Regions from separate parts of the Bradyrhizobium sp. 25ACV genome, predicted to be linked through region 3. Evidence: predicted binding sites of a transcription regulator. Region 3 holds the regulator's gene; each other region holds the start of a gene.
What was found. Region 3 encodes LexA, which represses DNA repair genes until DNA is damaged. Its sites were predicted from a motif close to TGTTCNNNNTGTGTTCNG; they were not measured.
Positions count from the first base shown of each region.

Region 1: RAD04_RS25140 (single-stranded DNA-binding protein) is a predicted target of LexA. The motif match lies at 2,380-2,397, and genes of this name have one in related genera.
Region 2: RAD04_RS23865 (PA0069 family radical SAM protein) is a predicted target of LexA. The motif match lies at 2,252-2,269, and genes of this name have one in related genera.

Region 1 covers NZ_JAVAYO010000011.1:204,697-208,907, forward strand. The annotation lists gene gyrA (DNA gyrase subunit A) at 1-1,369, opposite strand, end outside; gene RAD04_RS25140 (single-stranded DNA-binding protein) at 1,727-2,224, opposite strand; gene RAD04_RS25145 (outer membrane protein) at 2,674-3,423, shown strand; gene RAD04_RS25150 (outer membrane protein) at 3,659-4,211, shown strand, end outside.
Region 2 covers NZ_JAVAYO010000010.1:219,991-224,201, reverse strand. The annotation lists gene RAD04_RS23875 (ribonuclease HII) at 1-511, opposite strand, end outside; gene RAD04_RS23870 (VOC family protein) at 585-1,040, opposite strand; gene RAD04_RS23865 (PA0069 family radical SAM protein) at 1,064-2,230, opposite strand; gene RAD04_RS23860 (phosphoketolase family protein) at 2,441-4,211, shown strand, end outside.
Region 3 covers NZ_JAVAYO010000006.1:54,770-58,980, reverse strand. The annotation lists gene RAD04_RS15410 (GAF domain-containing protein) at 1-813, opposite strand, end outside; gene RAD04_RS15405 (hypothetical protein) at 1,019-1,453, opposite strand; gene lexA (transcriptional repressor LexA) at 2,030-2,731, opposite strand; gene RAD04_RS15395 (molybdopterin molybdotransferase MoeA) at 2,908-4,119, opposite strand.

The sequences.
Region 1 (4,211 bases), on a different contig from region 3:
TCGCCTGCTCCATCGACAGCCGGATCGTGCCGTCCGCGCTGATGCGGTGACGGGGATCGTCGATCAGCGTCAGCATGTCCTCGACGTCCCGGGCCGGCCAGTCGCGCGACATCAGCGTGTCGCGCGCGGTGGTCGGGTCCGGCGAGGTCCGGATGACTCGGATCATCTCGTCGATATTGGCCACCGCGATCGCCAGACCGACCAAAATATGGGCGCGATCGCGCGCCTTGGCGAGCAGGTACTTGGTGCGACGCGTGACGACCCGCTCACGGAAGTCGACGAAGATCGCGAGCAGGTCCTTCAGATGCATGATCCGCGGACGGCCGCTGTCGAGCGCCACCATGTTGACGCCGAAGCTCGTTTGCAGAGGCGTGAACCTGTAAAGCTGATTCAGGACCACATCCGGCACGGCGTCGCGTTTCAATTCGATGACGACGCGGTAACCGTCGCGGTCCGATTCATCGCGCAGGTCGCCGATGCCCTCGATCTTCTTTTCCTTGACCAGTTCGGCGATGCGCTCGACCATCGTCGCCTTGTTCACCTGGTAGGGAATCTCGGTGATGATGATCGCCTCGCGCTCCTTGCGGATGGTCTCGATCGCGACCTTGCCGCGCATGACGACCGAGCCGCGGCCGAGGTGATAGGCGGCGCGGATGCCCTGCCGCCCGAGAATGACGCCGCCGGTCGGGAAATCCGGTCCCGGCACGATGTTGATGAGCTCGTCGATGGTGAGCGCGGGGTTGTCGATCAGCGCAACGCAGGCGTCGATGACCTCGCCGAGATTGTGCGGCGGGATATTGGTCGCCATGCCGACCGCGATGCCGCCGGCGCCGTTGACGAGAAGGTTCGGGAACTTGGCCGGCAAGACCGACGGTTCGGTCTCGTTGTTGTCGTAGTTCGGCTGGAAGTCGACGGTGTCCTTGTCGATGTCGGCCAGCAGAGCCAGCGCGGCCTTGGTCAGGCGCGCTTCGGTGTAACGATAGGCGGCCGGGGGATCGCCATCGACCGAGCCGAAATTGCCCTGGCCGTCGATCAGCGGCACGCGCATCGAGAAGTCCTGCGCCATGCGGACCATGGCGTCGTAAATCGACTGGTCGCCGTGCGGGTGATACTTACCGATGACGTCACCGACCACGCGGGCGGATTTGACGTACTTCTTGTCGGGCGTGTGCCCCTGCTCGTTCATCGAGAACAGGATGCGGCGGTGCACCGGCTTCAGACCGTCCCGGGCATCAGGCAGCGCCCGCGCCACGATCACGCTCATGGCGTAGTCGAGATAGGACTTCTTCATCTCCTCGAAGATGGAGACGGGGCGAATATCCGAGGGTTGCCCCGGCTGGTCGCCGGGCTTGTCGTCGTCGTCAGCCAAGGGGAAATCCGGTGAGGTTTTATCTGGGAATCATATAGCGCATCGAGCCCCTGATAACCACCCTTGCAGGCTTCAGGGAAGCGCTTTTTCCGCTTATTTTTCCAATAACTTACGGCCTTAATGGGGGCGTCTCGGGGGGACCCGGAACAGGCCCTCCGAAATCCCCTTCGAGACTCGTCAATCGCGCGGCCGGCGCGCGCCGTCGACGCGATTGCGCTGGCGCAATCCGAGTTCAACCCAAACATGAAGCGGGCCCGGAAATCCCGAGCCCTTTCTGCCGATTAGTAAGGTTTGCTGACACGAAATGGGAAGCGCCGCTCAGCCGGCCAGCGCCCCCCCTGATCGTCCGGTCCGTGCTCAGAACGGGATATCGTCGTCCATGTCGCTGTTGCGGCCACCGCCGCCGGCGGCCACGGGACGGCGCGGCGCGCTGCTGACCGGACCAGAGGAGCCGAAATCGCCGCCCGGCTCGTCGCCGAAGCTGCCGCCTCCTCCGCCGCCGCCGCGGCCATCGAGCATCGTGAGCGTCGAATTGAAGCCCTGGAGCACGACCTCGGTCGAGTACTTCTCGACGCCGCTCTGGTCGGTCCATTTGCGGGTCTGGAGCGCGCCCTCGATGTAAACCTTCGCGCCCTTCTTCAGGTACTGCTCGGCGACCTTGCAGAGCCCTTCATTGAAGATCACGACGCGATGCCACTCGGTCTTTTCCTTGCGCTCGCCGCTGTTCTTGTCGCGCCAGGTCTCGGAGGTGGCGATGCTCAGATTCGCGATCGGCCGCCCGTCCTGGGTGCGGCGGATTTCAGGATCCTTGCCGAGATTTCCAACCAGAATGACCTTGTTGACGCTTCCCGCCATCGCCGCTCTCCACTCCGAATGCCACTGAATTTCCTAAGGCCAAGCGCGCTGCCCGCGTTCCTCTGCGCCCTGTTAAGGCGACCCTATACGCTTGCAGGGGCTGCTCAGCCCGTCACCCCCAAGGTTATCCCCACATATAGCACCGACCGGCGGTCTGTTCCAGATTTGTTCCTACAGAAATCGACTGCCAAATGTGGAGACGGGATGGCGCCTAAATGGCGCTGTGAAGGCAATCTCGATGGAACCAAATCGGGTTCCCGTGAACGGTAAAAACCACTTAACATTCATTAAGTTAGAGGTAGGTCGATTACACCCAACTGTTGCACTCCGGGCACGGACTCTGCCGCAGAATCGAGCTATCGTCGTGCCTGGAATTGATGCAATGGGCCTCGCGCCTGATAGTCCGCCTTGGGGAACTCAGAGAGGCGGACACGACTGGGGAGATTACAGTGAAGAAGATTCTGATTGGCTTCGCCGGCGCGGTTGCGCTGACCCTCTCGGCTCCGGCCGGTGCTGCCGACCTTGCAGCCCGTCCCTATACAAAGGCGCCGATCGCGCCGCCCGCTCCGATCTATACCTGGACCGGCTTCTACCTCGGTGTGCAGGGCGGTGGTGCCTGGGGCCGCAGCGACGAAACCTTCTTTGGCGGTCCGAATACGGCGCTCTTTGCTGGAAGTCAGAACTACGACACCACCGGCGGCTTTGTCGGTGGCGTGGTCGGCTACAACTGGCAGGCGGCCAACTGGGTGTTCGGCATCGAGGGCGACTATCATTGGGCTGACATCAACGGTCGTTCGGCCGAGATCAACGCCGGCCTCGGCGACACCTATTTCACCAGAATCCGCGGTTTCGGCGACATCAAGGGCCGTCTCGGCTACTCGACCGGCCCCGCTCTCTTCTTCGTCAGCGGCGGCGCTGCGGTCGGCGACATTCAGCATCGCTACGATGGCGTCCCCGGAAACGTCTTCATCCAGAACAACACCCGCTGGGGTTGGACCGTCGGCGCCGGCGCGGAATACATGTTCGCTCCGAACTGGTCGGCCAAGGTCGAATACAACTATATCGATTTCGGCAAGAGCACGATTCAGTACAGCCCCGTCGTGACCAACCGGTCCGAGTGGACCGATACCGTCCACACGGTCAAGGCAGGTGTGAATTATCACTTCAACTGGGGTGCGGCTGGCGTCGCGCGGTACTGATATCCCCCTGACATCATTGACGTCTAAGGCCGGCCTCGCGCCGGCCTTTTTCGTTTGGCGAGACATGAACGGGGGGCAATAAGTCAGTAACCATCACCTTTTCGACCGATGTGGCTTTTCGGAGACACAACTTGCGGCTTTAGTGGTGTAAGCACGGCGTTAGTTGGGCCGTTGAGTCCGCTGCCCTTCCGGTCAGGAAGGCAACAACAGAAACTGGGACTGGGATTAGTTGAAAATGAAGAAGGTTTTGTTGGCTTCGGCCTGTTTGTTCGCTCTCGCTGCGCCCGCTTCGGCGGCCGACCTCGCAGCCCGCCCCTACACCAAGGCTCCGATCGCTCCGGCGGCTGCCGTCTACAACTGGACCGGCTTCTACCTCGGTATCGTCGGTGGCGGCGCCTGGGAAAACGCTTCCGGCGACCCGAAAATGAAGGGTGGCTTCGTCGGCGGCACCGCCGGCTACAACTGGCAGGCCGGCAACGTCGTGTTCGGCATCGAGGCCGATGGTTCCTGGGCTGACGTCAGCGCCTCGGCGACCGCTCTCGGCATCACCGTGTCGTCCAAGACCGACGCGCTCGGCACCGTCCGCGGCCGCATCGGCTGGGCCGTCAACAACGTGCTGTTCTACGGCACCGGTGGTTACGCCTGGATCGACAACAAGGTCAGCGTCAGCGCGCTCGGCGTGACTGTCTCCGACAGCAAGTTCCACTCGGGCTGGACCGTCGGCGCCGGCGTCGAAGCGTTCTTCGCTCCGCAGTGGTCGGTCAAGGGCGAGTACCTCTATCGCAGCC
Region 2 (4,211 bases), on a different contig from region 3:
GGTCGCGGCCGTCGACGAAGACGTGCCTCGGCGCCTCCGGCAGCGCCACGACGGCGCGCTTCAGCGCCCACAATGAGGCGCGCAATATATTGTCGCGGTCGATTCGCGAGGGCGAAGCGACGGCGACCGAGACCTGGGCAGTGGCGCAGATCTTGTCGAACAGTTTTTCGCGTTCCTCGGCGGTCAGGCGCTTGGAATCGTCAATGCCGCGCGGAATCCGGTCGGGGTCGAGAATCACGGCCGCGGCTACCACGGGGCCGGCGAGCGGCCCGCGGCCGGCCTCGTCGCAGCCGGCGACCGGCCAGACGCCGCGCTTGATCAGCGCGCGCTCGCGCCGGAAGCTCGGCGGTGCGACCGCGATGATGCCTTTCTTGCCTGCGGGAACGGTCGTTGTTTTGGCCGCAGGCGCTTTGCCGGCCTTGGCGGGCGCTGCCTTCTTCGCAGCGTCCTTCTTTGGCGCGTCTTTGGCCGGTGTCTTGGCGGATGTCTTGGCGGACTTGTCCCGAATCATGGCGGAGATCGTGCGCAAGCGGCCCGGCCGGCGCAACCGGGAACCCCGCGCAATTCCCGTTATTCAGGCCGCCCTATTCCGCCAGGTGCACCCGCCGGTCCTCGCCGACCCCGATACCGGGTGCGACCACGACCTCCCAGGGATGGCCGTCGGGATCGGCAAAATAACCGGAATAGCCGCCGTAATCGGTCTCGTGCGCGGCCTTCACCAGCTTTGCCCCCTTGCCGAGGGCAAAGGCCAGCACTGCATCGACCTCCTCTCGGGTCCGGCAGTTCCAGGCGATCGTGATGCCGCGGAAGGTCGATGGCCTCGGCTGATCCGGCAACGCCGCGTCGGCCGAGAGCTGATCCCAGGGATACAGCGCGAGCACCGGACCACCGGTATCGTAGAAAGCGACGGCCTCGCCGGTCGCCTTTAGCCGGCGCGAAAAACCGAGCGCGTCGTAAAAAGCGATGCTGGCACGGATATCGCTCACGCCGAGCGTGATGACAGTGAGCCGCGGCACCGGCGGGTGAAGTTCCTTGACCATGCGATGCCTCTTCCGCTTCCCGATCAGAACAGGCTGAGCTGATCGCCGTTCCGCTTCGGCCGGGCAAAGTGATCGGTCGTCAGCTTGGAGCGCCGCTTGTTGAGGCCGAGCCTGTCACAGGCGATCTCGAAGCGGCGGCCGATGGTCCAGGCCATTGGTCCGGTGCCCTTCATCCGCTCGCCCCATTTCGCATCGTAGTCGCGGCCGCCGCGCATGTCGCGGATCAGCGTGAAAACGTGGCGATAGCGGTCCGGATAGTTTGCCATCAGCCATTCGCGGAAGAGATCGCGCACCTCCAGCGGCAGCCGCAGCAGCACATAGGAGGCTTCCTTGACGCCGGCATGGGCGGCGGCATCGAGGATGCGCTCGATCTCGGAATCGTTCAGTGCGGGGATCACGGGCGCGACCATCACGGTAGTCGGGATGCCGGCATCCGAGAGCTGCTTCAGCGCCTCCAGCCGCTTCGGCGGCGTCGAGGCGCGGGGCTCCATGGTGCGCGCGAGCTTCGGATCGAGCGAGGTGACCGATATCGCGACCTTGGCGAGGTTGCGCTTGGCCATGCGCGCGAGAATGTCGATGTCGCGCACCACCAGCGCCGACTTGGTGACGATGCCGACGGGATGGCCGGCACCCTCGAGAACCTCGAGGATGCCGCGCATGATTTTGCGCTCGCGCTCGATCGGCTGATAGGGATCGGTGTTGGTGCCGATCGCGATCATCCGGGGCTCATAGCCGGTCGCGGCGAGCTCTTTCTCCAGCAGCGCCGGCGCCTCGGGCTTCACGAACAGTTTCGACTCGAAGTCGAGCCCTGGCGACAGGCCGAGATAGGCATGTGTCGGGCGCGCGAAGCAATAAACGCAGCCATGCTCACAGCCGCGATAGGGATTGATCGAGCGATCGAAGCCGATATCGGGGGAATCGTTGCGGGTGATCACCTTGCGCGAGGTGTCGACGCCGACACTGGTCTTGAACGGCGGCAGCTCTTCCAGGCTCTGCCAGCCGTCATCGAAGGCGACGCGCGCCTCGGCCTCATAGCGGCCGCTGGCATTCGACTGTGCACCCCGCCCTCGCCTGCGCGCGCGGTCGATGGCGACGCCCAGCTCCGGAAAGTCAGAGTCCACACCCGCCGGCTCGGAGGGCGCCGTGACCGGCGGGTGCTTGAGAGCATGAGAGGATGCTGCTGGACTCATGAAGCCAAGATAGCACGACACCGGAACAAATCAAGAACACAAACAAAAAATGGGAAAACAATCCCATGCACAGTAGCCGCCCAAATTTCGAGCGCGGTCCTTTGACCTCACGCAACACGCCGGTCGCAACGATTTCGTTTGATGCCGGCCAGGGATCAATCGTCGTGGAACAATGTTGGTGACGATCGGCGGGTGAAGGTCAGCAGGAACATGACAAATCAACAACAATCGGCCGCGGCAAGCAGCAACCTCGACCTGCTCGATCGCTACTGGCGCGCCGCGAACTACCTCTCTGTCGGGCAAATCTACCTGCTCGACAATCCGCTGCTGCGCGAGCCCTTGCGGCCCGAGCACATCAAGCCGCGCCTGCTCGGCCATTGGGGCACAACGCCCGGCCTGAATTTCATCTACGCCCATCTCAACCGCGTCATCCGCGCGCTCGATATCAGCGTGCTCTATATCTGCGGTCCCGGCCATGGCGGGCCAGGCATGGTCGCCAACACCTATCTGGAAGGCAGCTACAGCGAGATCTATCCCGACATCGCGCGCGACACGGACGGACTGCGCAAGCTGTTCAGGCAGTTCTCCTTCCCAGGCGGCATTCCGAGCCACGCGGCGCCGGAAACGCCGGGCTCGATCCACGAGGGTGGCGAACTCGGCTACGCGCTGGTGCACGCCTATGGTGCGGCATTCGACAATCCCGACCTGGTCGTCGCCTGCGTCGTCGGCGACGGCGAAGCGGAAACCGGCCCGCTCGCGGCCTCCTGGCACTCCAACAAGTTCCTGAACCCCGCCCATGACGGCGCGGTGCTGCCTATCCTGCATCTGAACGGCTATAAGATCGCCAACCCGACCGTGCTCGGGCGGATGCGGAACGAGGAGATCCGCGAGCTCTTCCGCGGGTTCGGCCACGAGCCGCTGTTCGTCGAGGGTGATGATCCCAAATTGATGCACCAGGCCATGGCGGACGCGCTCGACGTCGCGCTCGCCAGCATCCGCTCGATCCAGCAGCACGCACGGGACGGGCGCAAGGCAGTCGAGCGGCAGCGCTGGCCGATGATCGTACTGCGCAGCCCGAAAGGCTGGACCGGCCCGAAAGAGGTCGACGGCAAGAAAGTCGAGGGTTTTTGGCGCGCGCATCAGGTGCCGGTGGCGGGCTGCCGCGAGAACCCGGCGCATCTCAAAGTGCTCGAAGACTGGATGCGCAGCTACGAGCCCGAAAAGCTGTTCGACCAGAGCGGCGCGCTCATTCCAGAACTTCAGGCGCTCGCGCCCGAAGGCATTCGCCGCATGGGCGCCAATCCGCATGCCAATGGCGGCCTGCTCAAGAAGGAGCTGAAACTGCCGGACTTCCGCAGCTTCGCCATCGAGGTGCCGCGGCCCGGCGGCGCCATCGGGGAAGCGACGCGCGAGCTCGGCAAATTCCTGCGCGACGTCATCCGCCTCAATGCGAAGGAGCGCAATTTCCGCATCATGGGACCGGACGAGACCGCGTCAAATCGGCTCGATGCGGTGTTCGAGGCGACCGAGCGGGTCTGGATGGAGCCGATCGAGCCCTATGACGTGCATCTCGCGCAGGACGGCCGCGTGATGGAAGTCTTGAGCGAGCATCTTTGCCAGGGCTGGCTCGAGGGCTATCTGCTCACCGGACGCCACGGCTTCTTCTCCTGCTACGAGGCCTTCATCCACATCGTGGATTCCATGTTCAACCAGCACGCCAAATGGCTGAAGGTGACGCGGCATCTGCCATGGCGGCGCCCGATCGCCTCGCTCAATTATCTCCTGACCTCGCATGTCTGGCGGCAGGACCATAATGGCTTCAGCCATCAGGATCCCGGCTTCGTCGACCTCGTCGCCAACAAGAAGGCCGATATCGTTCGTATCTATTTCCCGCCCGATGCCAACACGCTGCTGTGGATCGCCGATCACTGCCTGCGGACCTATAACCGCATCAACGTCATCGTCGCCGGCAAGCAGCCGG
Region 3 (4,211 bases):
GAGCGCCGGCATGCCGGTGGCCCAGGCGCCGCCGATGCTGCCTTCGCCTCGGGAGATGAATCTGGTCGCATAGAGCGCGGCAGGGTCGGTGTGCGCGCTGCAATCGCCGGCGCGAAAGACCAGCGCGGAACGGGCCTCGTTCGGGACCCAGATCTCGAAGCGCCGCGCAATCGGCGTTGCCTGCGCGGAGAGGAAAGTCAGGACCCATGTCTGGTCGGTGCCGGTTCGGTAGGGCACGCCGACGCCGAGATTGATCCCGACCTTGGCTGCGTCCTCCCAGCGCAGGAAGCTCTTGGCGTCGTGCAAGTCCTTGATGATCAGCGGCAGGCCAGCCTTCCAGGTGCGTCCGGGCAGTCCAAAGCCGCGAGGAAATCTGGTGTGGCGGGAGTTGAATTCGAACATGTCAGCTGCGCCGTAATAGCCGTCGACGAGGCCCATCTCGTGGGAGAGATCAGGATCGTTGTGCCAGAGTTCGATCGCGCCGACATGCGCCTCGTCGCCGCCGCAGAACAGCACCATCACGGCTTGCAGGAATTCGCCTGCGAACACCGGCACCGCCACGCCGCAAGTGAGGCCGGCCGCGACGGCCTGATCGGTCCGCTTGAAATAGGAGTTGGCGAATTTCGTGAGGATGATTGGATGGCCGCAGGCCCAGGCCTTGCCTGGAAGCCCCTCGTCATATCCGAAGTTCAGCTCTTCGCTGAAGGCCTTGAACGCGGACAGCCCTTCATCGTAGAGGCCGCCGCCGAATTCCAGCCGCATGCGCGTCCGGTCAGGCACCCAGAGTTCAACGACGCGAATGAAGGTTTTCATCGAGCGTGTCCGCCGCCTCAAACCACGACAGCATCGGTCATTTGGCTGCGGAGCGGAGGTTCAAAATTCAGGCAGGACGGCCCAAACTTCGTGCGGCGACGAGGTTCGCCGCTCGAATTTCGTGAAACAAAAACCCACCGGGCTCGCCGGCCTCGGCCGGCGACGGCATTTCAATCCTGGCCCTCGACCCGTCGGCCGGAGGGCGTCAGCCGATCGGCAGTCGCGTGACCGTCGGGCGACTGTCGGCGATGATCTGCGGCTTGTGCTCGCGCTCGCCGATCGGCTGGGTCACGGGCAGTTGCAGCACGGTTGCGCGCTGGCCTTCGACGAGCTGCGTCACCAGCACGGATTTGCCGTCCGGGAATTCGATCGCATCATGATGGCGATCGGGAATGTGCGGATCGATCTTGCCGAACTTGCCGACGCGGGAGTTGACGGTGCGCGTCCAGATCCAGCGGTTGTCGTAACGGACGTTGTCGGCGAAAGCGAGCTCCGTTCCCGGCAGCAGGCAGACTGCGACGGAGAGATCGGCTTCGGAGGCGAAGCCGCGCGTCGAGGTGCCGCGGAATGTTGTCGTGACGATCGTCTCGCCGACTTCTGCGGGGCGCGTCGCGACGGCATGCAGGCTGTAGTCACACATCGGGTGCTCCTCAATGCAGAGATAGCGACCCGCACCTCTTTCGGAGGCGCAGGCCCCTACCAGAGTGGAAGCACGTGACGGTCTGCTTGGTTGTAGGCAAATCTGCGGCTGGGATCCGCGAGCCCCGATCACATTATCTTTTCCATCTTTTCCGAATTCGATAGGAACAAAGTCGGCTTCCGTGCATTTGGCAGGCGCGCGTCAACGACCGGCGAAACCAGCCAGCCCGAGTATCGCCAGCTCGGCTGTGTACGCGCTGCATCGCGGTCGTTGCGGATTTTCTAGATCACGGCCGTGTCCTGGCCGACATGATGACGCGCCCAGCGTTGCTGCGGTTGCGCTCAAACGATCTGGCGCATTCGGGCTGTCCCCCTCGACCTCGAAAGGCCGCGAAGCGATGTTGCTTCGCGCGGCCTGCCGGGGATGTCGCGGACAAGGAGGGGCCAGATAATCTGTGCAGTACCAGAAAGACTATCCAGCCGGAGCGGACCATCATCCGCTCCAATCTCTGATCGGCGATGCCGATCGAAGGCGCGCGCGAGGCGCTGAGTACTTCCGGTATGAGTAGTTCCGGTATCAGTACTTGCGATAAAGCCCGATCAGCTTGCCCTGAATCTTCACGCGGTTCGGCGGCAGGATGCGCACCTCATAAGCGGCGTTGGCGGGCTCCAGCGCGATCGAGGCGCCGCGGCGGCGGAAACGCTTGAGCGTGGCTTCCTCGTCGTCGATCAGCGCCACCACGATGTCGCCGGTATCGGCGCTCTCGTTGCGCTGGATCAACGCCATGTCGCCGTCGAGGATGCCGGCCTCGACCATGGAATCGCCGCGCACTTCGAGCGCGTAATGCTCGCCGGAGCCGAGCATGTCGGGCGGCACGCTGATGGTGTGGCTGCGGGTCTGCAATGCCTCGATCGGAGTGCCGGCCGCGATGCGGCCCATCACCGGCACCGCAACGGGCCGCTCGCCCTCGTCCGCGGACGCGCTGGAGCTCGCGCGGACCTTGCCGAGATTGCCCTCGATGACGCTTGGCGTGAAGCCGCGTCGGTTGCCGGCGGCAGCCTGGAGCTCCGGCAGCTTGATCACTTCGATGGCCCGGGCGCGGTTGGGCAGGCGGCGGATGAAGCCGCGCTCTTCGAGCGCGGTGATCAGGCGGTGGATGCCTGACTTCGAGCGCAGATCGAGCGCATCCTTCATCTCGTCGAAGGACGGCGGCACGCCGCTTTCCTTCAAGCGTTCGCTGATGAACCGCAGAAGCTCGTATTGTTTGCGCGTTAACATCTCGACCAAAGTCCCCCGGTTGATGTCGTTCGATTCCGAGACGATGAATTCAGCGATAAGCCGCTACATCCTCGAAACAAATCATGAACGGACACTATATGTTCGATACATGTTCCGCAACTGCTTAATTTACCGTGAACAGAGCGAAGCTCGCGGAATGCGTGTGGCCGCGCAGGTCAGACGGGGAGCCTTAGCATCTCGCAGGGGCTGCCGGCCTCGGCCTTTGGCGCAAACGGTGCGCGCACGAGAAGTACCTGTGCTGCAGCAAGATTCGCAAGCAGAGAGGAGTCTTGATGGCTGACGGGAAGGGCGACGAGCGTGCCATCGTCGCGCTTTTCCAGGCGCGCGCGCAGATAATCCTCGCGCTGGTCGTTGGCGCTGAGATCGCGGCCCAGCACGACGCGCTCGCGATGGTGATGAATCACCGAACGGCCCGACAGCGCGCGAATCAGCGGCACCATGAACAGGAAGGCGCAGACATAGGACGATACGGGATTGCCGGGCAGGCCGATGACGCCCATCGTCCCTAACCGTCCGTGCATCATCGGCTTGCCGGGCCGCATCGCGATCTTCCAGAACGCCATCGCGATGCCTTCTTCCTTGAGCGCCTGCTGGACCAGATCGTGGTCGCCGACCGATGCGCCTCCGGTCGTAACCAGGACGTCGGCGCCGCTTTCGCGCGCGCGGCGGATGCCGGCGGTGGTGGCCTCCAGCGTATCGGCGGCAACACCGAGGTCGATGGTCTCGGCGCCCTCGCTGCGGGCGAGCGCGTGCAGGGCATAGCCGTTGGAATAGACGATCTGGCCGTGCCCGGGCGTTGAGCCCGGCATCACCAGTTCATCGCCGGTGGCGAGGATCGCGACCTTCGGACGGCGGCAGACGGCGAGAAGCGGGTGATTCATTCCAGCGGCGAGGGCGAGATCGCGCTCCGTCAGACGGGTTCCCTTGCACAGGAGAACGTCGCCCTCGCGGAAATCGACGCCGGCGGGGCGGATGTGCCGACCCACGATCGCGGCTTCCTTGATCGTTATGTGCTGGCCCTCGGCGATCGTGTCCTCCTGGATCACGACAGCATCGGCGCCGTCGGGAACGACGCCCCCGGTGAAGATCCGCACGGCTTCGCCGGCGCCGACCTTTCCCGCGAACGGACGGCCCGCTGCGACCTCACCGATCATCATCAGCCTTGAATCGATTGTCGCCGCATCGGCCGCGCGCACGGCATAGCCGTCCATCGCCGACATCGCCTGGGGCGGTTGGGTGCGCCGCGCAGCGACGTCCTGCGCGAGCACGCGATGGTAGGCTTCGTCGAGCGAAACCGTCTCTGCAGGCAGCGGCGCTGCACCCGCCAGCACCGCAGCAAGGGCGTCGGAAACCGGCATCAAGGCCACGGCGAAACTCCTGCTCGGCACGTTCGGACGAAATGTTCCGACAGTCTTCTAACCGAGCGCGGGAGCAGAGGCAAAATTGCGGAGCGGGCACG